DNA from 2 places in the Clostridium subterminale genome. Region 1 is predicted to be linked to the other one. Evidence: a T-box and tRNA genes for the amino acid it is inferred to sense, from the RefSeq annotation. Region 1 holds a T-box; the other holds one or more tRNA genes.
The links. A T-box is a leader RNA that pairs with one kind of tRNA and senses whether it is charged. The one in region 1 lies ahead of ABDZ93_RS00460 (methionine--tRNA ligase), so its partner is inferred to be a tRNA-Met.
Positions count from the first base shown of each region.

Region 1 (11,099 bases):
CACCATAGTTATACCCTAAAGCCCAATAAACTGGCTTTCTAGCTCTTTGACTGATAGTTCCATAAATAAAATCAGACAGCCTTGACATATTCCAATTTTTAAACTCTTCCATAGAAAAAAGTTTTTTAGTAGCTTCATAGTTTATTTCTATAATATTTTCTGGAGTAATATCAACATTTAATCTTAGTATTTCTGCAAGGGGAACTAATACTGAAGATGAGAAAACATCTATAAACTTATCAGGTACATATAAAGATAAAATTTTAAGTAAAACCATATTCCATATAGGAACATTTAAATCTCTAATTTCACTAACTCTATCTTCCTTAGCAAATTCAATAGCCTTTACTATTTTTGAAATCAGCTCTTTATATTCATAATTTAATTCTTCACCTTCAATGTATCGTTTTCTTGACCCATAACCAGTACAATACTTTCCTGTAGCATCCATATAAATATAAAACTTAGAAGAATTACCGCCACCAATTGCACCACCAGTATTCCTTCTTCTTTCTAGCCAATAAACAAAAGTATCGTCATAGGTATCAATATAATTATCCTTTTGCACAACATATTCTTGTATAGATAAGTTACTCAACTCATCAAAAGGAAACCTTTCAACGAATTCTTTTTTACCTTTTCCCAGCTTTAAAAAGAACTCTTCTTTCTCTATATGATCTTTTGATTTATCTAACATTTCTTTTAAATCCATAATTCTCTCCTTTATGTATTAATACTCTTGTTTATAAATGTATAAGACTTAATAATACCCTTATTGTACCACCCTAATCTTTATCCCTCAATAAATATATACCATATTCAACAAATATTTCCTTTGATTAATGTATAATTACATAAAAAAACAGCAGAATACTAAAATTCTACTGCTTCCTTATATGGATTAATTTCATTCATTATATAGTGCATATCTTATAGTAACTTCTATTTTATCACTCCTGCAAATCAATATACCAAGTACATTACAATATATAATATTTCACATTGTTCTTTAACACACACTTTATCTCGAAATTATTTCTATACCATCTTCAGTTACAAGAATTGTGTGCTCCCATTGTGCTGAAAGAGAATCATCATCAGTAAAAACAGTCCACCCGTCATCTTCATCTATAAATATTTCATTGCTTCCAGCATTTATCATTGGTTCAATGGTAAATACCATACCAGGTACTAAAACCATACCTATTCCTCTTTTTCCCAAATGAGAAACAAATGGTTCTTCATGAATATCTAAGCCTACTCCATGTCCACCGAATTCTCTAACTACTGAATAACCATTACTTTCTGCATATTCCTGAATTACAGCTCCAATATCTCCTAAGAATCCCCAAGGTTTAACTGCTTCTAAGCCTTTATTCAAACATTCTTTAGTTACTTCAACCAATTTCTTAGCTTCTTCATCTACTTCACCAATCATAAACATCCTTGATGCATCTGAATAATATCCATTAAGTATAGTTGTTGCATCAACATTTACAATATCACCATTCTTAAGAATTACATCTTTACTAGGTATTCCATGACATACCTCATTATTTATTGATACACAAATACTTTTAGGAAATCCATCATAATTAAGAGTGGCTGGAATTCCACCTTTAGATACTGTATAGTCATGTGCCAATTTATTTATTTCCTCTGTTGTCATGCCTTCCTTAATGTTTTCACTAATTAAATCTAGAAGACCATTATTAATCTCAGCACTCTTTTTTATTCCTTCAATTTGCTCTTTTGTTTTTATAAGATTTCTAGTTGGTACTATATATCCTCTTCTTTTTAAATTGCTTAACTTTTCATCAAATTCTAAATGACAGTTTTTATATTTCAATCCACTTTTGCACCAACATAAATCATTTCTGTTTAATTTCATAATCTTTTCCTCGCTCATATATTCATTTTAATTATTTAACTGATCCTCCATGGAAATAACATTCATAAACCTTAATGTGGTCAAAATATATTTCCTCATGTCCTTGAAACCACTTAAATTCTCCATTTATGATACAATGATATTTATACTGTCCATTTTGATAAATGATAGGACCTCTATATGGATTCTCCTTAGTTACTAAACTCAAAACTTCCTTCAAAAAACTCCCTGAAAATCTTTCATCTAAAACTCTTCCAGTATAATTCATTGACCAAAATGGAATATCATCTTGCCATAGTGCTTCCTCTCCTGCGAACATCTCTCCACCTATATATGTATCTATATATTTTAAGTTTCCTTCTGTATATTCTAAGTCATGAGAATTTGGTCTTGAAGATTCACACTCTGGCCCCTTTCCAGCATATGTAGATTTTTTAGCCCTACATAAGAAATCAATTATATCTTCATTTATTTTATTATCTTTATGCGCTTCTATACATAAACAGCAATTTTCTTCATAATCATTCACTAATTTATCAATGCTTACTTTAAAATAATCACTTAATGCAATTAGTCTAGCTATATCAGGATAAGATTGCCCTACTTCCCATTTTGCAACCGCTTGTCTTGATATCCCTAAAACCTCAGCTAACTTTTCTTGTGATAGCCCCTTTGCTTTTCTAAGTGTTTGCAATTGTTCTTGAAAACTCATTGTTTAATCACCTCTTGTATAAGTATACTGACAATATTATCATGCTTCTACCAATTAAGTATAACAAATTTGACAACCTAAAGTTGCTTTTACGCAAAAACCATCTTTTATGTCAATTAATAGAGTTATAAAAGGGTCAAATGGAGATATGTTAGCAGGACTAAATAGTATATTATATTGCTGGAATTGCCTGTACATAGATGCTTTATGGGTTAGAGATGAGTTTAGAAAAGAGGGGTATGGTTCGGCACTTTTAATTGAAGTAGAAAAAATTGCAAAAGAAAAAGGGTAAAAATTAATTCACTTAGATACATTTGATTTTCAAGCAAAAGATTTTTACATTAAACATGGATATGAGGTTTTTGGTGTATTAGATGATTGTCCTATGGAGCATAAACGTTATTATATGAAAAAGAACATATAGTTTAACATATTCATAAAATCCCAATTGAGTGAAGTCAAAAATTTTAAGTTTCACTAAATATTATAAAATAAAAATAAGCAGAAAGTTGTGTTAAACCTTCTGCTTTTCTATTGTTAAAATAGATGCTATTTGATGTAATATTTGATGTAATATTTACTATATATGCACCTTAAAACCGAACCCGTTGACTGAAATTCTACTGTTTTTATATTTACTAGTTCCATTTGAAAATAGAATAAAAGGTAATTATTTTTTAGTTTTAAACTTAATATTTTATTTGCAAAAATCCCTAATACAAAACTCAATAAAATTCCTATCACTATCTTTAATTGACTTACCATAATCCATTATTAACTTTCTTATTGCCTCAATTTGTTTTTTAGTAGGAGTTGTAAAGGAATAATTATATCTTAATTTCCAATTTTCTATGGCATTTTGACCAAGTGCTGAAATACTATCATTTTTATCTGCACAAAATTCTATAATATACCTTATAGACTCCCATTTACTTAATGAACATAAAAGAATACAGGTGTTAATTTTTACATGATCATATATAGCTTGTTTGAAAATTTCATATATGGTATCTGCATCACTAACATCAATCTTTTTATACAAAACACTTCTAGCTGCCTTGGATATGCCAACTCTTTCATCTTTTATAATGAAAATAAGTTCTTCTTCATACTCTTGAAAATCTAATCGTGCTAATGAATTTATAGATGCTTTAACTATTTTAATAGTATCATTACTCATAAATGTACTAATAATTTTTGAATCGCTAGTGTTTCCAGTCTCTCCAAGGCCACAGATGCTAGAATATAATTGTTCATTTTTCTGTATTGCATCGCGATATATTGCAGCAAAATCATACTTTTTATGCTTTGAAAGTAAATAGCGTGATAGACTACGTACTGATTGATTTCTATCAAATAAACTTTTTTCTAATACATTTATAGCCCCTTCAGGTTGAAATGTATATAGTGTCTCGAGGGCTAGAATTCTAATTTGAGCAAATTTGTCATGAAGCAATAACTGTGAAACTTCAGTAAACTCAGCAGGTGTTATTTCTTGCTGAATATTTCTAAGTACAAATAACCTGTTGTACGAATTGGTGTCTTTAATTAAATAATTAATTATACTTTTATTATCTAAAATTCTTGTTTTAAGAATTATTTTATAACAAGCTAACCTTACCTTTGAATCAGGTGATTGCAGTCCACTTATTAGCTTTTGCGAGGATTCTGAGCTAGATAAAAGTGAAACAACTGCATTTATAACATCAACATGTTCCTCCCTTGAGCATTCTCCTAACCTTAATACTAGAGGTAAATTATTTATAAAACTCATAGTATGTTCCGGGGTTAAATATCTTAGTAATTGCTCTTTTGAACTGTTTCTTACAGGCCTTACCCAATCATTAATCCTAATTAAGAGGTATGGTATTTCATGGCCTGTTTCCATATTCGAAAGAGCCTTTATTGCCTTCTCTCTAAAATATCCATTTGGATGAAAACTACTTAAGCCTAATATAGTAACTTTCTCCTCTTCTGACATTAAAGGATGTAGTAACTCTTTAGGGTCTTTAGTTCTCCAATCGTAACTCCATTCATAAGATACCCTTTCCCTAAAGATTTTATCGACTTTAATTAATTGGGAAGAATTCAATGTACTCATAACGTAATTAAGACTTTCTGCAGATTGTAATTTCACTTTTTCGTTATTTCCAAGTAATAAATGAAATACATCTGGTATAGCTGATAGTTCTAAATTATCACTTAGTAGTTCATTGATCCTGTTGGTATGTGTACTATTGCTTGTCTTGAAAGTTGTCAAATTATTTGATTCTAAGGATTTAGTATTATTGAACTCTCTTATTCTTTGTATAATCTTTTTAATCATGTTATTTTCACCTTATTACATAAAATATATTTAATATTTATCCAATTTCTATTTTACCACCTCACTCTCTACCGCTCAATAAATCTATACCAGTTTCAACAAATATTTTCTTAGTTTAATCTGTGACTACATAGCTAATATTATTCTTTTACAATCGTTATAATATTCTAACATCCCTCTTAGTCTTTCATGACTTTTTTCTAATATGTTTTGAAACTGTAATCCAGAATAACATCAATATTCCTCAAATATAAAAATCCTAATCGCTACACTTCTAGTAATAAAGAAATACCCTCTATATCACTATCGAGGGTATTTTTATATACTCTAAAAAGAAATTTGTGATTGGTGCTTTTCAAAGAAATCTATACGAGGCTCTAAATATTTCAATTTATGGGTAAGTGTATCTCCTATAAATGCATAGATTGGTTCAAATATATGATCCCAATTCCAAAGTTGTTCATTAGCGTTCATATATTCTCTTACCATTTCACAGCTACTTGGTGCAATAGGATGAATTAAAGTAATAGCAGTTCTTATTGCATGGAATGAGTCTATTAGAATTTGTTTACGAAGCTCATTATCATCATTAGAATCTGCAACCTTCATATTGTTTACCCAATGCTTATTCATATTACGAATGTAACTATCTAAAACATAAGTTACACTATGAAACTCGTGATTATACATATGCCTTTCATAGGTGAGAATAGCTTCATTCGATTCTTCTATGATGCTATTGCTAATTTCTCCTACTGGTATTTTACCATCAAAATACTTCTGTGCAGTATAAAAACAAGAACGAACAAGTCTATTAAATACGTTAGTCAATAAATTACCATCTTTTAAAACTGTATCAGGACCTTGTTTATCTTCTTCATCCATAAATGCTTGTGGCGCGAAGCTAACACTTTTCTTGGAAAGTCCTAAGCTTAGGAAATGCATACGTAATTGCTCTGCAGTATAATGTTCTAATAACTCCCCTGCCATAGGTGGTTTTATAGTACCGCTGCTGCTTGCCTTTCTATCCATAAATAGTAGATGATTGTTTGCAACCAAGTGAGGAAGATTAATCTTCTCCCACTGAATTTTATCCTTACTGTTAATACCCCTTAAAGCCATAAACAATGCCATTTCAGCAATTCCATAAAAATAGATATTGTCTTCCCCAATAAATTGATATACCTTTGCATCATCAGAATGCCACCACTCCGTCCATTCATCAGGGTTTTTACCTATAGATTCAAGGTAAGTTTTAGTGAAAGAAATAGGTGCCCAAAGAGATTCAGGCCAAACCCAAAAAGTTAAGTTTTTAAGTTCTTCCTTATCAGGTATTTCGATACCCCATTCAACATTTCCTGATAATCTAAAAGGTACTAAGGTTTTACCAGTTCTAAAACGAATTCCAAGATCATCAAATATTTCTCTTGCAGCATCTCTATCTTGCAGATTTTCAAATACAAAAGTAACAGAAGGTTTCTTTGGTTCATCAATAATTGTGTGCTTTGGTAATTTTTCTTCTAGATTTATAATACCTTCTAATTGCTTACGTTTTACATAAATAACTGGTGGTTTTAAGAATTCTTCAATGGTATTTAATAAATTTTTACGCCAATTAGAATTAGCTCTTAAATAATTTACTTTTTCAATCAGAGTATTGTTATACTCTTCTAGTTTAAAATACCAATTTGTCACATCCCTTAATTCAGGTGTTTTTCCCGATAAAGCGCTCTTTGGATCAATCAATTCATTTGGCATATATTGATGGCCCAAAGCACATTCATCTGCATAGGCTTTATCTGAATTACATCCTTCAATAGGACATTTACCAACTACTTGTCGACCGTTTAATAACACTTTAAAATCTGGATCATAAAATTGCGGTGAGGATAGCTTTACTAAATAGTCATTTTCATATAGCTTATTAAATATTTCTTCTGATACTTCTTTGTGTATTTCACCAGCTCTATCTAATGCAGAGGTTGCATATAAATTTAGACTGGTTTCATATTTATTTAATACTTCTTTTTGCTTTTCATGGTTTTCACGAACATAATCTTGTATAGAGCCTTCATATTGACCTTCTTCTACAAGTTTTAAATAGCTTGCTGAAATAGGTGAGCCATAGCAATCTGTTCCTGATACAAATATAACATTTTCATTTCCAATTCTATCTCTTAAAAATCGTGCAAAAGTATCAGCATGGACAAACACTCCGCCTATATGGCCAAAATGTAGTTCTTTGTTACCATAGGGCATACCCGCAGTTATAACAGCTTTTTTAGGAAATATAGGTCTTTCTATTTTTATCTCTTTCATAGCACACACTCCTTAAAATATAATTCCTGCTATCACATAAAAAAACGTAAAAAAAACACCTCCTACAATAATCTGTAGGGGCGAATATACCGCGTTGCCACCCTATTTCGTTAATATGTCACCATACTAACCTTGTCAAGTACAAAATTATACTTTAGTTCTGTAACGTGAACAAACGTCATAGCATCACTTATTAACAAAATAAGATCCGTATGCAGCTCCAAGACTTGTTTCGTTAAAATTTCCACTGTTCCATCTCACCAACCAGAACTCTCTGTAAGCTTCCAAAATAACTACTGCTCTTTTCATTGCCTTTTTTTAAATATAGTAAATGAATAAAATTTTGTCAAGGGGGAAAATCTTTAAATTTTCTAATTTATACAAATTTACTATTAATTTATGGTATAGTTCTCCCCAATAGTTATAGCGTAGACTCTTAAAGTTGTATCTTGGAAAATAGATTTAAATATGGCTTACACTCATTATGTAAGCCATTTATATTACTCAGTTACAGTTATAAATCGTTTAAATCCACCCTATCTACGATATAAAATCTTTCTAAAGGTATATCTTGCTTCTTCATACCATCCTGCTAACTCATCATAATTGTAACTTTTTAACTTTCTCTCATGAGTGAATTGCTCGAAAAATTCTCTTGTTTCTTCCATTAAATTATGGACTTCTTTGAATATAGTCTCAATTTCTTTCGCCCTAAGAATTTCTTCATAGTTTTTCAGCTAATTGAGTAAACTCTGCTAGCTAAATCAAAGATTTAGAGCATCACTTATGATACTGTTCTCCGTTACACCCCCAACGGAGGTTGTTTTACATAAAATTATTTCAACTTATATTCTAAAGTGGTTTTACATAAATATTCTTAGATAATTCTCTAAGTTTATTCATATCTAATATATATATTTTTTTATCATCACATTTTATAATTGATTTTGATTCCATTTCTTTAAAAGTTCTATTTAGATGTCTGTATGTTGTCCCTAAAAATTGAGCAATTTCTAAATATGATGAATTTAAGATTATATAATTTTCATCTGTAATTTGTTCAACTAAATAACTAGCTAATCTATTGATAAGTGGATATACAAAATTATATGAGCTATTATTAATCGTCCCATAAAGTTTTTCACTCAAAGAATTTACTAAATGATGTAAAAGCTTTACGTTATCAAAATACTTTTCTCTAAGTATAGCTGCAGGTATTGCTATCAAATAAGTATCTTCTACTGCATCAATATTGCAAAGGATAGGAATATCTTTTAAAAGTTCTAAATCTCCTATAGTATTAAAATCTTTATAGAATTTTAAAAGCATTGATTTTCCATTTTCAAAAGGATAATAAATTTTAATTTTACCATCTACAAGTAAGTAATAATATTCAAGATTTTCCTCTGATTCTAGTATATACTCTTCTTTTTCATAGAAATGAAGTTGTGCATATTTTAATATTTCACCATCAAATATACTTTCTATATTGTGCTTTTTAATATAGTAGGTCAAAAGCTTACTATCAAAAATTCTTTTCATAACTCCTCCTAACATGACCAATGTCATGTTCTGACTTTTATAAATATATTATTTTATTTATAGAAGTTTGTAAAGAGGGGTGTATAAATTTGAATACATACAAGAACTTAGCTGTTTTAAATGGAGTTCTATCAGAAAAGATAGGTTTATATCTTAGTACATTAATTTACCACGTCTTAGGACTTCTATTAATTTTGCTAGTATCAATAGTAAGAAAAATAAACTTCCTAAATTGAATAAAATACCAACAGTGTATACAGTTATACTAGGTTTTATAGGTCAAATGCTTACAAGTGCAATTATAGACTATTTATACTTCAATATTTTTTCTATAGTAAAGGTAGTAGGATGTGTACTATTTTTAATAGGCATTATACTTAATGCAAAATCTGATGAAAACTATAAGCAAAAGCAACTTAAATTACTTAATAATTAAATTATTTATATAAAATTGGAGGACATATTATGAAATATGAAGTTATATTATTTGATGCAGATGAAACATTATATGATTTTAAAAAATCTGAAAGAGAAGCATTTAAAAACACAATGCTTAAGTTTAACATAAACTATGATGAAAGTTATCATTTAAAAATTTATCAAGAAATAAATACAGTTCTATGGAAAGAGTTTGAACAAGGACTTATTACACAAGAAAATTTAAAAGTAGAAAGATTTAAAAGATTATCAGATAGATTAGAGGTAAATTTTGATGAAACTAACTTTGCAAAATTATATATGGAGTATTTAGCTGATGCATCATTTTTATATGATAATAGTATCGAGCTTATAGAAACTCTAAACAAGTCTTACAGACTTGCTATAGTAACTAATGGTCTTACCTTAGTTCAAGATAAAAGAATCAGAAAATCTATTATAGCAAATTTTTTTGAGACTATAGTAATATCTGAAGAAATATTAATATCAAAACCAAATCCTGAGATTTTTGAACATGCCTTAAAAAATATAAATTTCTTTAATAAAAGCAAAGTTTTGATAGTAGGGGATAGTTTAAGTTCTGATATACAAGGCGGGATAAACTTTGGTATAGATACCTGTTGGTATAACCCTAACAAAAGTATAAATGAAACTTCAATAAAACCTACCTATGAGATTTCTAATTTTGATGAGCTTAAGTCTTTGCTACTTAATTCATAAAAATATTTATAAATAATAGCAGTTTGTTGAACAACCCCCTGTTTAAAAACGATGGTACTGAAAACTTAAACTTTTTCAGTACCATCATATTTTCATATCTTACTTTTTACGCTAAGCCAATATCATTTGGTTAACTAAATGACATTGAAATATTGCCTTCATCCTTCTTCGTCCTATCTAAAAAGAGCTTCCATATCCTAATATCCTAATATCCTAATATCTTAATTAAGCCCTATTTTTTCTTTACTGGAATCCAAACTTCACTATAGTAATTTTTATCTGAAATCCCCTTTTCATACTCACTTGGATCACTATACATTTCTATATTATAACCTGCAGCAATCTCATAATCTCTACAGTTTGGTAACCACTCTGAAAATATTTTCTTATTAGTTTCTTGAATTGATGCTGAGCCTGGCCCATAACAAGGGAAAACAGCCCAAGTAAACTTAGGAATTGTTTTAACTATATATCCTTCCATACCTTCTTTCTCTTTGGAATAATCCTCTGCAATAAGGTACTCAAATTCATTACCACCCATTTCCTCATCAATGTTAATACCATACATTCCGCATATATCATTTAACTTTCCTTGTGAAATATGCTCATTCCAGAATGAAGGTACCTCCATAAATGCTGAATCATATTTAAATTTCTTAGACGCTCCTATAACCTTAAATGCATCCTTCTCAAGTATTTTATAATCCATAATATATCCACCTTCCAACGAAAATTTGATTTTAAGGGCAACAAAGGACTTTATCATTGCACCCTCTTTACGAACCGCAGATGGTGTAACCCCATGAAATCTTGTAAAAGCTTTAGTAAAGCTGTCTGGAGAATCATATCCATACTTTATTGCAATATCTATTATTTTTCCATTAGTAGATAAAACTTCACTGCCGGCAAGTGCAAGTCTTCTTCTCTTAATGTACTCACTTAAGGAATAGCCACATAACATTCCAAATCCTTTTTGAAAATAAAAAGGAGAAATATTTACCCTATCTGCAATTTCTTTCATGGATAAATCCTTGGTAATATTCTCTTCAATATAAGAAATAGCTTCTCTAATACTTTCAATCCATTCCATAATTTTTACCCCCCTTACAATTCGTTAATCTAATCTTACCATCATCAAAGATTGACATCCC
Region 1 covers NZ_BAAACI010000001.1:75,149-86,247, reverse strand. Annotated here, with positions in the region: gene ABDZ93_RS00485 (McrB family protein) at 1-712, opposite strand, end outside; gene ABDZ93_RS00480 (methionyl aminopeptidase) at 1,022-1,891, opposite strand; gene ABDZ93_RS00475 (DUF5680 domain-containing protein) at 1,923-2,603, opposite strand; partial or broken gene ABDZ93_RS00470 (GNAT family N-acetyltransferase) at 2,683-3,027, shown strand; gene ABDZ93_RS00465 (HEAT repeat domain-containing protein) at 3,301-4,929, opposite strand; gene ABDZ93_RS00460 (methionine--tRNA ligase) at 5,257-7,248, opposite strand; T-box leader at 7,322-7,566, opposite strand; gene ABDZ93_RS00455 (hypothetical protein) at 7,785-7,916, opposite strand; gene ABDZ93_RS00450 (Crp/Fnr family transcriptional regulator) at 8,101-8,790, opposite strand; gene ABDZ93_RS00445 (hypothetical protein) at 9,041-9,226, shown strand; gene ABDZ93_RS00440 (YjjG family noncanonical pyrimidine nucleotidase) at 9,256-9,948, shown strand; gene ABDZ93_RS00435 (AraC family transcriptional regulator) at 10,181-11,038, opposite strand.

Region 2 (11,099 bases), on a different contig from region 1:
CTTTAAAAAGAGGTTTAATTGAGGAATGTTATGAAGTTATTGAAGCTATAGACGAAATGGACGATAATAAACTTATTGAGGAGTTAGGAGATGTACTTTTTCAAGTAATATTCCACGCTCAAATTGGTAAGGAGGAGGGTTATTTCAACATAAATGATGTAGTAGCAGCTATAACTGAAAAAATGATAAATAGGCATCCACATATATTTTCAGATGTAAGAGTTAAAGATACAGGTGAAATATTAGAGAATTGGGATCAAATCAAAGTTAAAGAAAAGAAATTTACTAGCTATACAGATGAATTAAAACATGTTCCACGATGTATGCCTGGACTTATTAGAGCAGAAAAGGTTCAGAAAAAGGCTGGTAAAGTAGGATTTGATTGGGATGACGTAGAACCAGCTATGGAGAAAGTTTTAGAAGAATTACAAGAGATAAAAGATGTATATAAAACATCAGATATGTCAAAAATACAGGAAGAGGTAGGAGATTTAATCTTTGCCACAGTAAATATTGCAAGACTTCTTGACATTGACCCAGAATTTGCAGTAAATTATACTATAGATAAATTTATAAAACGCTTCCAATTTATTGAGGAATCCGGTATTAAAAAGGGTATTGACATGAAGAAGATGACATTAGAAGAAATGGAAACCCTTTGGAGTGAATCCAAAAAGTATAATTTATCAACAAAAAGATAAATTATTGCAAAAAAAAGAAGGATTCTAGATAACTTGTAAGAATATTGTAAGTATTATTTTATGTAATTAAAATATAAATTACGTAAAATTAACATTAAGGAGGTACTATTGTGAACAAATCAGAATTAATAGGAAAAATGGCTGAAAAGTCAGGACTAACAAAAAAAGATAACGAGGCAGTGTTAAAGGCATTTATAGAGAGCGTTGAAGAAGCTCTTGAAGGTGGAGAGAAGGTTCAACTAGTTGGATTTGGTACTTTTGAAACTAGAGAAAGAGCTGCTAGAGTAGGAAGAAACCCAAGAACAAAAGAAGAAATACAAATACCAGCATCTAAAGTTCCTGTTTTCAAAGTTGGAAAAGAATTTAAAGACATAGTAAATAAATAATTATTTGAAAAAGCCTAGAAATGTTCTGGGTTTTTTCTTCTATTCAAAAGGATACTGGTTAAAGTATAATTTCATTAAAAATTTTATATAATTTAAGGAGGCAACTATGAGATTAGATAAATATTTAAAAGTTTCTAGAATAATCAAACGAAGAACTGTTGCTAAAGATGTATGTGAAAATGGTAGAGTATCCATAAATGGAAAAGTAGCAAAACCAAGTACTACTATAAAAGAAGATGATATCATAGAAATTCAATTTGCAAATCAATTATTAAAAGCAAAAATCATAAATATTGCTAATCATGTAAATAAAGAAGAAGCTAAGAATATGTATGAGATAATCAGTGGAGAAGAGGATAAGGAATAAATAGTAGCATAAAATAGTTTTTAATGAATATATCTTTATAGAAAGCTAATATGTTTTTAAGGTTTAAGGGGGATATTATGGAACCAAATAAAGATATATCATTAGAAAATAAAAAGAGTTTTATTACGTTAGAAAATAGAAAAAAGATGACTTTGGATGGGGTTTTAGAAATATTAAGCTTCAATGATGAACAGATACTTATAATAACTGTGTTGGGAGATATGGATATCAGAGGCGAAGGGTTAAAGATGACCAAGCTAGATGTCCAAAATGGAGATGTGGTAATAACGGGGAAAATATCTTATGTAGTATATACAAGCGAAGAAAAGAGACCAAAGAAGCAAAATAGTATTATTTCTAAAATATTTAGGTGATTAAGTTATGATATTTGATATGGGTAGACAAATAACATTATTTATATTCTCCTTACTTAGTGGAATGCTAGTTGGTATTTTCTTTGATGTATATAGAGTAATAAGAGGCTTTCAAGAGCCTGGAACTATCATAACAGCAATACAGGATATGCTATTCTGGATATTAACTGGTATTATAGTGTTTATTTTTATGATGTATACAAATTATGCTTATATGAGCTTTAATGTATTTGTATATAATTTCATTGGATTATTTATATATTTTAAATTATTTAGTAATATATTTATATTAGGATATGGAAGTATGTTAAATGTTATATTAACTATTTTTAGAGTAATATTTTACTATATTTTCTATCCTATAAGAATTATTTTTAGCAAAATAACAAAAAAAATATAAAATTAATAATATTAAGGGTTGAAGAAAATAAAAATTCAAATTACAATATAACTATAGGTTAATTTGGCTATATGGAAATAAAACCCATGTATATGTTACTATTTGTAATAAGGAAGGAAAATCAATATGAAGAAATTCAGCTTAAAAAAGATAGGTCTTTTACTTATAGCTCTTTACGTAGGCTTTACATTTATAAATCAACAAATAATAATGTTTAGGCAGCATAAAGATATTGATAACTATACTTCAGAGTTACAATCAGCACAAGAGAAGAATCAAAAGTTACAGGATGAGATTAAACTATCACAAGATAGTAGGTATATAGAAAAACTTGCAAGGGAAAAGCTTGGGTTAATTAAAGAAGGAGAATCTCCTGTAGTAGACAGTAAATAAAGTGAAAATTACTATGGCTAATTATTATTAGTTGTAGTATATATAAATTTAAATTATAAATTTAAGGAGGGTCTTTTCAATATGACCTTAAAGGCTGGAAGCATTATAGAAGGTAAAGTAGTTAATATCACAAACTTTGGTGCATTTGTTGAAGTGGAAGGGAAAACAGGCTTAGTTCATATATCGGAAGTATCTGATGTATTTGTTAAGAATGTACATGACCATTTAAAAGAAAATGATGTGGTTAAAGTTAAAGTCATATCTGTAGATGATAATGGTAAGATGAGCTTATCCATAAAACAAGCTGGTACACCTAAAAAATCTTTTAAACCTGTAGATATAGATTGGGAAAAGGAAAAATCTAAAACTACAAGTGCAGGAAGTTTTGAAGATAGGATGTCAAAATTCTTAAAAGATAGTGAAGAAAGATTTCAAGATCTTAAGAAACACCAAGATGGTGGAAAAGGTAGAGGATATAGCAGAAAAGGATATAATTAAGCTTTATACCGAAAGGATTAAAGAGTGCTTTTTAAGCACTCTTATTTATTTTAGTGGAAGTTAAACTAAAACATATATTTTATATATCTAGTTATAACAAGTTAATAAAAAATAAATAAAAAATAGAAAAAAACTATATAAATACTGTTGACATAGTTAATAATATACCATATAATAAATATTGTCGCTGAAAGGTGATGGCAGAAATGCTGGAGTGGCGGAACTGGCAGACGCACAGGACTTAAAATCCTGCGGTGGTTAAACACCGTACCGGTTCGATTCCGGTCTTCAGCACCAATAACGCGGGGTGGAGCAGTTGGCAGCTCGTCGGGCTCATAACCCGAAGGTCGTAGGTTCAAGTCCTGCCCCCGCAACCATATGGCGGAATAGCTCAGCTGGCTAGAGCATTCGGTTCATACCCGAAGGGTCGTAGGTTCAAGTCCTATTTCCGCTACCATATTTTTAAAAATAAATAAATTGCCAAGTAATATGCTGGAGTGGCGGAACTGGCAGACGCACAGGACTTAAAATCCTGCGGTGGTTAAACACCGTACCGGTTCGATTCCGGTCTTCAGCACCAAATAACGCGGGGTGGAGCAGTTGGCAGCTCGTCGGGCTCATAACCCGAAGGTCGTAGGTTCAAGTCCTGCCCCCGCAACCATATGGCGGAATAGCTCAGCTGGCTAGAGCATTCGGTTCATACCCGAAGGGTCGTAGGTTCAAGTCCTATTTCCGCTACCATATTTTTAAAAATAAATAAATTGCCAAATAACATGCTGGAGTGGCGGAACAGGCAGACGCACAGGACTTAAAATCCTGCGGTGGTTAAACACCGTACCGGTTCGATTCCGGTCTTCAGCACCAAATGACGCGGGGTGGAGCAGTTGGCAGCTCGTCGGGCTCATAACCCGAAGGTCGTAGGTTCAAGTCCTGCCCCCGCAACCATAAAAATGGATTGATATATATTCAATCCATTTTTTTTTCTAAAAAATTCAGTTAATTTATATTAACAATTAATTAATTGAATTTTTAAAATGAAGTTTGAAAATAGATTTAAATATAAGTATATTAATTTATTAGATTTATATGAAAAATATTTTCCCCATGAAACCTTTTTTAATTATTATTCATGACATAAAAATATAGTAGATTAAGTTAAGAAAATTAAGACATATAGACTTACTAAAGCCATGCTATAAGGTGAATAACTGAATAATTTAGAACTATAAACTAAAAAGGGAAAGAGAGATAAAATGGAGTTTATTGTAATAAATTTTTTTATGTATGCTCCATCAAATTACAATTATTTCCAATGGACATTGATATAATGAACCTGTAAAAAAAATACAGGTGGGTGAAATTATTATGCAATATGGAGAGAATATTAGGACATATAAAAGAGTAAAAAGCAGTATGGTTATTAGTAATGATAGGGATGGTGACGGAGTAAGAATAGTAGCGAAGAGTATTATGTTTTTCTGTGTTGCTATTTTAGTTAGTAGAGTAATAATGATAAATAAATCTGCACCTTTTGGAGTTGCATTTTTACTTACAATATTATTTTTAGGGGATAACAGATTATCTTTATTTGTTGGGCTAGGGGCTATATTGGGATACATAACTACAATAGGGACATTAGAAAATTCTTTAATGTATATAACAATAGTTCCAACTTTGGTTATAATATGTTTAATTTTAAATAGTTTTATAAAAAAGAAAATTCAAAAGTTTGTTATTATAGGAGCAACTTTAATAATGATTTTTGCATATACTATGTTAGTAAATCAGTATACACTAATGTTGGCACTTGGTAATACTGCATTAGAAGGAGTAAGCATAATACCCGTATACTTAATACTAGAGTACAGTATAAATAGTTTTAAAAAGATAAGAACAAAGCACTTATTTTCAAATGAAGAAATAGTTTCTATGAGTATATTAATAGCTTTAATAATAGCAGGTACTTGGGGAGTTGAAATTTTCAATATATCAATTTTAAGTGTATTAAGCATTGCATGTGTATCTATTATAGGTTATGTTTGTGGTACAAGCGTAGGTGCTACAGCAGGAATTGCTATGGGTGTAATTGTGGGAATGTCTAGTCAGAATATTTTTGGTTATGCAACAGTATTGGGAGTATGTGCTTTAACTTCAGGAATATTTAGAGAAGGTGGAAAGTTAATTTCAGCTTTAGCATCATTTATAGTATTTTGTATAATGAAAATTTATATAGCTACGTATATGCCAGAGGGGATTTCACAATTTATATTAGCAGAAGGAATTTTATCTACAGCATTATTTATAGTTATACCTAATGGGATATATGAAACTATATCTGGTGAGTTAGATGTAGAGAAAAAAAGTAAAAGATATGAAGAAGGATATGTTAATAAAGTAAAAGCAATTTTTACAGATAGGTTAGATAAATTTTCTGAGGTGCTTTTAAATATGGCTGGTACATTGAATAATTTAGCTGATAATGATAAGCTAGATATGAATAGTAAAAGTAGTGGGCTTATAGAAAATTTAGCTAATAGAGTATGTAATAACTGTGATACATGTGGTATATGTTGGGGAAGAGAAATGATAAGTACCTATAAGGCCTTTGGAGAACTTTTAGAAAGTGTTCAGAATAAAACTAACATTTTTCCGCAGTTATTAGAAAAGAAATGTATAAGGAAGGCTTCACTAATAAGAAATACAGAAGATATTACAAATAAATTTATCATAAATGAAATGTGGAGAAGTAGATTAGCAGAGGGTAGAGAATTAATTGCAAATCAATTCAATAACATGGCTAAGTCTGTAGATGAAATTATGGAAGAGTTTTCATCGGACTTTAATGAAGATAAGGATTCAGAAAAAAAGATTATAAGAATTCTAGAAAAGTATGATATAGAAGTTGAAGATGTATTTGCTATAAAAGATAAGAATGAAAGGTTGAATATACAGATAACCTGTGATTCTTGCAATGGAAGAAATTTATGTGTAAAGAAAATACTCCCTTTAATTAATGATTGTGTAGATTATAAAATGAAATTAAAAGCTGATGGTTGTAAGATTAATCCTATAACAAATAAGTGTACTGCTATGTTTGAAGAAGTGCCTAAGTTTGGAGTAACTACTAGTGTATCGAGGATATGCAAAGATGGACAAACTATCTTTGGAGATAATTTTAATTTTGGAGAAGGATATGATGGTAGCTACATGATGGTGATTAGCGATGGAATGGGATCGGGTCCACAGGCAGGAAGAGAAAGTAAGGCTGTAGTTGAACTAATTGAGAAATTTACAGGTGCGGGCTTTAGCAGAACTACAGCTATAAATACAGTTAACTCTATAATGAGTCTTAAATTTTCAGAGGAGGAAAAATTCTCTACAGTAGATTTGAGCGCTATTGACTTGTATAGTGGAGAAGTAGATTTTATGAAGGTAGGAGCAGTAGCTAGTATTGTAAAAAGTGGCGACACCATAGATATTATTAAATCTAGAAGTTTACCTATTGGAATACTAGATGAAGCAGATATAGAGATTCATAGTAAGAAAGTAAAAAATGGTGATCTGATTGTTATGTTAACGGATGGGGTCACAGACTGTGATGAAGAATCTAGTGGAAAGATAGATTGGATATTAGATTATTTATGTAGAAATGATAATGTGAGTGCAGAAGAAATATCTAAGGGTATAATTAATGAAGCAAAGAGAATAGGGAAAAATAGGATTAAGGATGATATGACAGTTATGGTTTCTAGAGTTCACACAGCTTAATTTGGATTAAGTAAGTTAGAAAGTTAATTATAACTAATTTTATGTTGGTTATAATTAAAAAAGTGAAGAAGTGTGTAAACATTTCTTCATTTTTTTATTATATTTGTTTTAAAATTCTTACATTTATGATATTATGACTTAAAACTATATTTTTAGGAAGTGTTTTTATGAGTGAGAAAGATTGGGCAAAAGTACATAATAATAGCATGAGAAATGAAGTTATTAAAACCATTGAGGAAAATGGAATGTTAAATAAGGGAGATAAAGTTATTGTTGCCTTATCTGGAGGTCCTGACTCTATAAGTTTATTGCATGTGTTGTCTACATTAATAGATGAGTATAATATAAAGCTATACGCAGCTCATGTGAATCATATGTTAAGAAGCAGTGAATCTGATGAAGATGAAGCTACTTGTAGAAGGTTTTGTCAAGAAAACAATATTGAATTCTTTAGCAAGGCTGTAGATATAAACTATATGGCTAGTGAAAATAATATCTCCACAGAGATGGCTGGTAGAGATGCAAGGTATGAATTTTTTGAAGATCTTCTAAAAAAACTTAACGCAAATAAAGTTGCTTTAGCTCATAATCTTAATGATCAAGCAGAAACGGTGCTTATGAGGTTGATGAGAGGAACTGGAATAGAAGGTCTTATAGGAATTAAACCTGTAAGAGATGAAGTATATATAAGACCAATAATAAATGTGAGTAGACAAGAAATAGAGGGATACTGTAAAGAAAACAATCTTCCAGCAAGAATAGATCATACAAATTATGAGACTATATATTCAAGAAACAAGATTCGATTAGAGTTGATACCTTATATCCAACAAAACTTTAATTCAGATATAGTAACAACTTTAAATAGAATGTGTGAATTGATAAAACGTGATGAGGATTATATTCAAGAAAATGTAATCAAAGTTTTCCAAAAATATTGTGATATAGGAGAAGATAAGGTTATAATATATAAAGATGCATTTTATCTTCATCCATCTTTAGTAAGTAGAGTTATAAGAAAGGCTCTATTACAAGTTAAAGGGGATATAAATAATATTCAAAGCATACATATCGATAATATAATAAACTTACAGAAATCTAGTACAGGAAAGTTTACAACTGTTCCAAAAGAAATATTAATCAAGAATGTATATGGAAATATTGAAATAACAATGCAAAAAAAACAATGCAAAGTTGATATAGATACTATTTTAAATCTTAATATGGGTAATAATTATATTGAGGAGCTAGGACTTAAAGTATATATAAGATGTATAGATGGTGACAAAAAAATGAATTTTAAATCTGATGATAACATAAAATATTTTAATGGTACTAATATAAAAAATATAACATTAAGATTTAGAAAGAATGGGGATAGATTTTCTCCTCTTGGGATGAAAGGTAGCAAGAAGTTAAAGGATATATTTATAGATTTAAAGATTCCAAGGGAAGAAAGAGATCTTGTACCTCTGCTTTGTTTTGATGAAGATATTTCATGGATAATAGGATACAAAATAAGTGATAAGTTTAAAATCCATGAAGGAGTAAAAAATATTATAGAAGTAAGATTGGAAAGGCAGGAAAAACATGAATAAGGACATTAAGGAAGTTTTATTAACTGAAGAGGTTTTGACAGAAAAAATTAAAGAAATAGGAGCCAAAATATCAAATGAATATGTAGGGAGAGACTTAATTGTCCTTGGTATTCTAAAAGGTTCAGTAATGTTTATGGCTGATTTAATGAAAAACATTACTATACCTTGCAAGATGGATTTTATGGCTGTATCTAGCTATGGAGATGCTACACAGTCTTCAGGAATAGTAAAAATAATAAAGGATCTTGACTTTGAAATAAAAGGTAAAGATGTGTTAATAGTAGAAGATATTATAGATAGTGGAGTAACTCTAAAATATCTTATGAAGTACTTAGGTGCTAGAAATCCAAGAAGCCTTGAAATAGCATGTTTACTTAATAAACCTGAAAGAAGAAAGGAAGAGTTAGAGGTTAAATATCTTGGCTTTGATGTTCCGGATTACTTCTTAGTAGGGTATGGTCTTGATTATGCTGAAATCTATAGAAATCTTCCTTATATAGGAATACTAGATGAGCATGTATATATGAAGGAATAAAGTTTTATACTATATAGATATTAAGCTTATTTATTATTTAAAAAAGAACAGAATAGTAGTTCATTAATAATTAATATTATTAATGTTGTAAAGGAAAAACTCATATGATAGAATTTTTAGTGATATTGAACCATAGAGAGAGGGGGGCTTTAAATGAAAAAAATTTCTAGTGCAACAATTTGGTTTTTAGTGTTAATACTAGTTATATTTTCTGCACTGTCATTATTCGATAGTACAGGAAGTCTTAAAGAAATAAGTGTAACAGAATTTGAAAAATATATGCAACAAAAACAAGTAACAGCTATACAAACATCATCTGATGGTACATCAGTGAGAGGTAAATTAAGCGATGGTACCGAATTCAGTGTAAATATTTTACAATCAAGGTATTCTCAAATAATTCAAGCAAATCCTAACCCTGATATGAATGAAAAATATGATCCACCTGCTACAGTACCAGTTTGGATGAGAATTTTACCTACACTTCTTGTGATAGGCATGGTGGTATTATTCTGGATAATGTTTATGAATCAGTCTAGTGGAAGCGGTGGCGGTGGCGGCCGTGGAGTTATGAGTTTTGGTAAAAGTAAAGCTAAGATGGCGGTACCTTTAGAAGGGGATAAAAAAGTTACATTTAAGAATGTAGCTGGAGCTGATGAAGAAAAGCAAGAACTTGAAGAGATAGTAGATTTTCTTAAAAATCCTAAGAGATATATGGAAGTAGGGGCTAGAATTCCAAAAGGAGTACTATTAGTTGGTCCTCCGGGAACAGGAAAAACTCTTTTAGCAAAAGCAGTAGCTGGAGAAGCTGGAGTACCGTTTTTCAGCATATCAGGATCAGACTTCGTTGAAATGTTTGTAGGAGTTGGAGCTTCAAGAGTTAGAGACTTATTTGAACAAGCGAAAAAGAACTCTCCTTGTATAATCTTTATAGATGAAATTGATGCTGTAGGTAGACAAAGAGGCGCTGGTATGGGTGGCGGACATGATGAAAGAGAGCAAACTTTAAACCAACTTCTTGTTGAAATGGATGGATTTGGTGTAAATGAAGGCATAATAATGGTAGCTGCTACAAATAGACCAGACATTTTAGATCCAGCTCTTTTAAGACCAGGTAGATTTGATAGACAGATAGTTGTTGGTGTACCTGACGTTAAAGGAAGAGAAGAAATATTAAAGGTTCACTCTAAGAATAAACCTTTAAATGAAGATGTAGATTTAAAAATACTTGCAAAGAGAACGCCAGGATTTACTGGAGCAGACCTTGAAAATCTAATGAATGAATCAGCTTTATTAACTGTTAGAGCTAGAAGAAAAGTTATAACTATGGAAGAACTAGAAGAATCAATAACTAGAGTAATGGCTGGACCAGAAAAGAAATCTAGGGTTATTAGTGATAAAGATAAGAATTTAACTGCATACCATGAAGCGGGTCACGCAGTAGTATCTAAATACTTGCCTAATTCTTATGCTGTGCATGAAATTAGTATTATTCCAAGAGGGATGGCAGGAGGATATACTTTACATCTACCTAATGAAGATACGGCATATACATCTAAGTCTAAACTTAGAGATGATATGGTTGGTCTTTTAGGAGGAAGAGTTGCAGAAGCATTGATTCTTGGAGATATAAGTACAGGAGCCAAAAATGATATAGATAGAACAACATCAATAGCTAAGAAGATGGTTATGGAATATGGTATGACAGATGCTCTAGGACCTATATCTTTTGGAAAAGATGATGGTGAAGTATTTATGGGAAGAGACTTTGGAAGAACAAGAGACTTCTCAGAAGAGGTTGCATCTAAGATAGACAGAGAAATTAAAGCTTTAATTGATGAGGCTTATGAGAGAACAGAAACTATTCTTAAGGAAAATATAGATAAACTTCATGATGTTGCAAAAGCTTTACTTGAAAGAGAAAAACTTACTGCAGAAGAATTTAATGCAATAATGGAGGGAAAAACTCTTGCAGAGTTTGATGCAGAAAGAATTGTATTAGATTCTCCGAAAGAAGAAAATGACGTTCCAGTAGAAGAAAATAGTGTTAGTTCTAATGAAAAGTTTAAGGACTGGAAT
Region 2 covers NZ_BAAACI010000005.1:279,346-290,444, forward strand. Annotated here, with positions in the region: gene yabN (bifunctional methyltransferase/pyrophosphohydrolase YabN) at 1-701, shown strand, start outside; gene ABDZ93_RS08815 (HU family DNA-binding protein) at 812-1,087, shown strand; gene ABDZ93_RS08820 (RNA-binding S4 domain-containing protein) at 1,194-1,454, shown strand; gene yabP (sporulation protein YabP) at 1,532-1,828, shown strand; gene yabQ (spore cortex biosynthesis protein YabQ) at 1,836-2,228, shown strand; gene ABDZ93_RS08835 (FtsB family cell division protein) at 2,355-2,621, shown strand; gene ABDZ93_RS08840 (S1 domain-containing RNA-binding protein) at 2,703-3,119, shown strand; tRNA gene ABDZ93_RS08845 (tRNA-Leu) at 3,328-3,416, shown strand; tRNA gene ABDZ93_RS08850 (tRNA-Met) at 3,421-3,496, shown strand; tRNA gene ABDZ93_RS08855 (tRNA-Met) at 3,500-3,576, shown strand; tRNA gene ABDZ93_RS08860 (tRNA-Leu) at 3,611-3,699, shown strand; tRNA gene ABDZ93_RS08865 (tRNA-Met) at 3,705-3,780, shown strand; tRNA gene ABDZ93_RS08870 (tRNA-Met) at 3,784-3,860, shown strand; tRNA gene ABDZ93_RS08875 (tRNA-Leu) at 3,895-3,983, shown strand; tRNA gene ABDZ93_RS08880 (tRNA-Met) at 3,989-4,064, shown strand; gene spoIIE (stage II sporulation protein E) at 4,485-6,887, shown strand; gene tilS (tRNA lysidine(34) synthetase TilS) at 7,055-8,485, shown strand; gene hpt (hypoxanthine phosphoribosyltransferase) at 8,478-9,020, shown strand; gene ftsH (ATP-dependent zinc metalloprotease FtsH) at 9,174-11,099, shown strand, end outside.
Region 2: it encodes a tRNA-Met, which carries the amino acid that the T-box ahead of ABDZ93_RS00460 (methionine--tRNA ligase) is inferred to sense. The anticodon was not compared.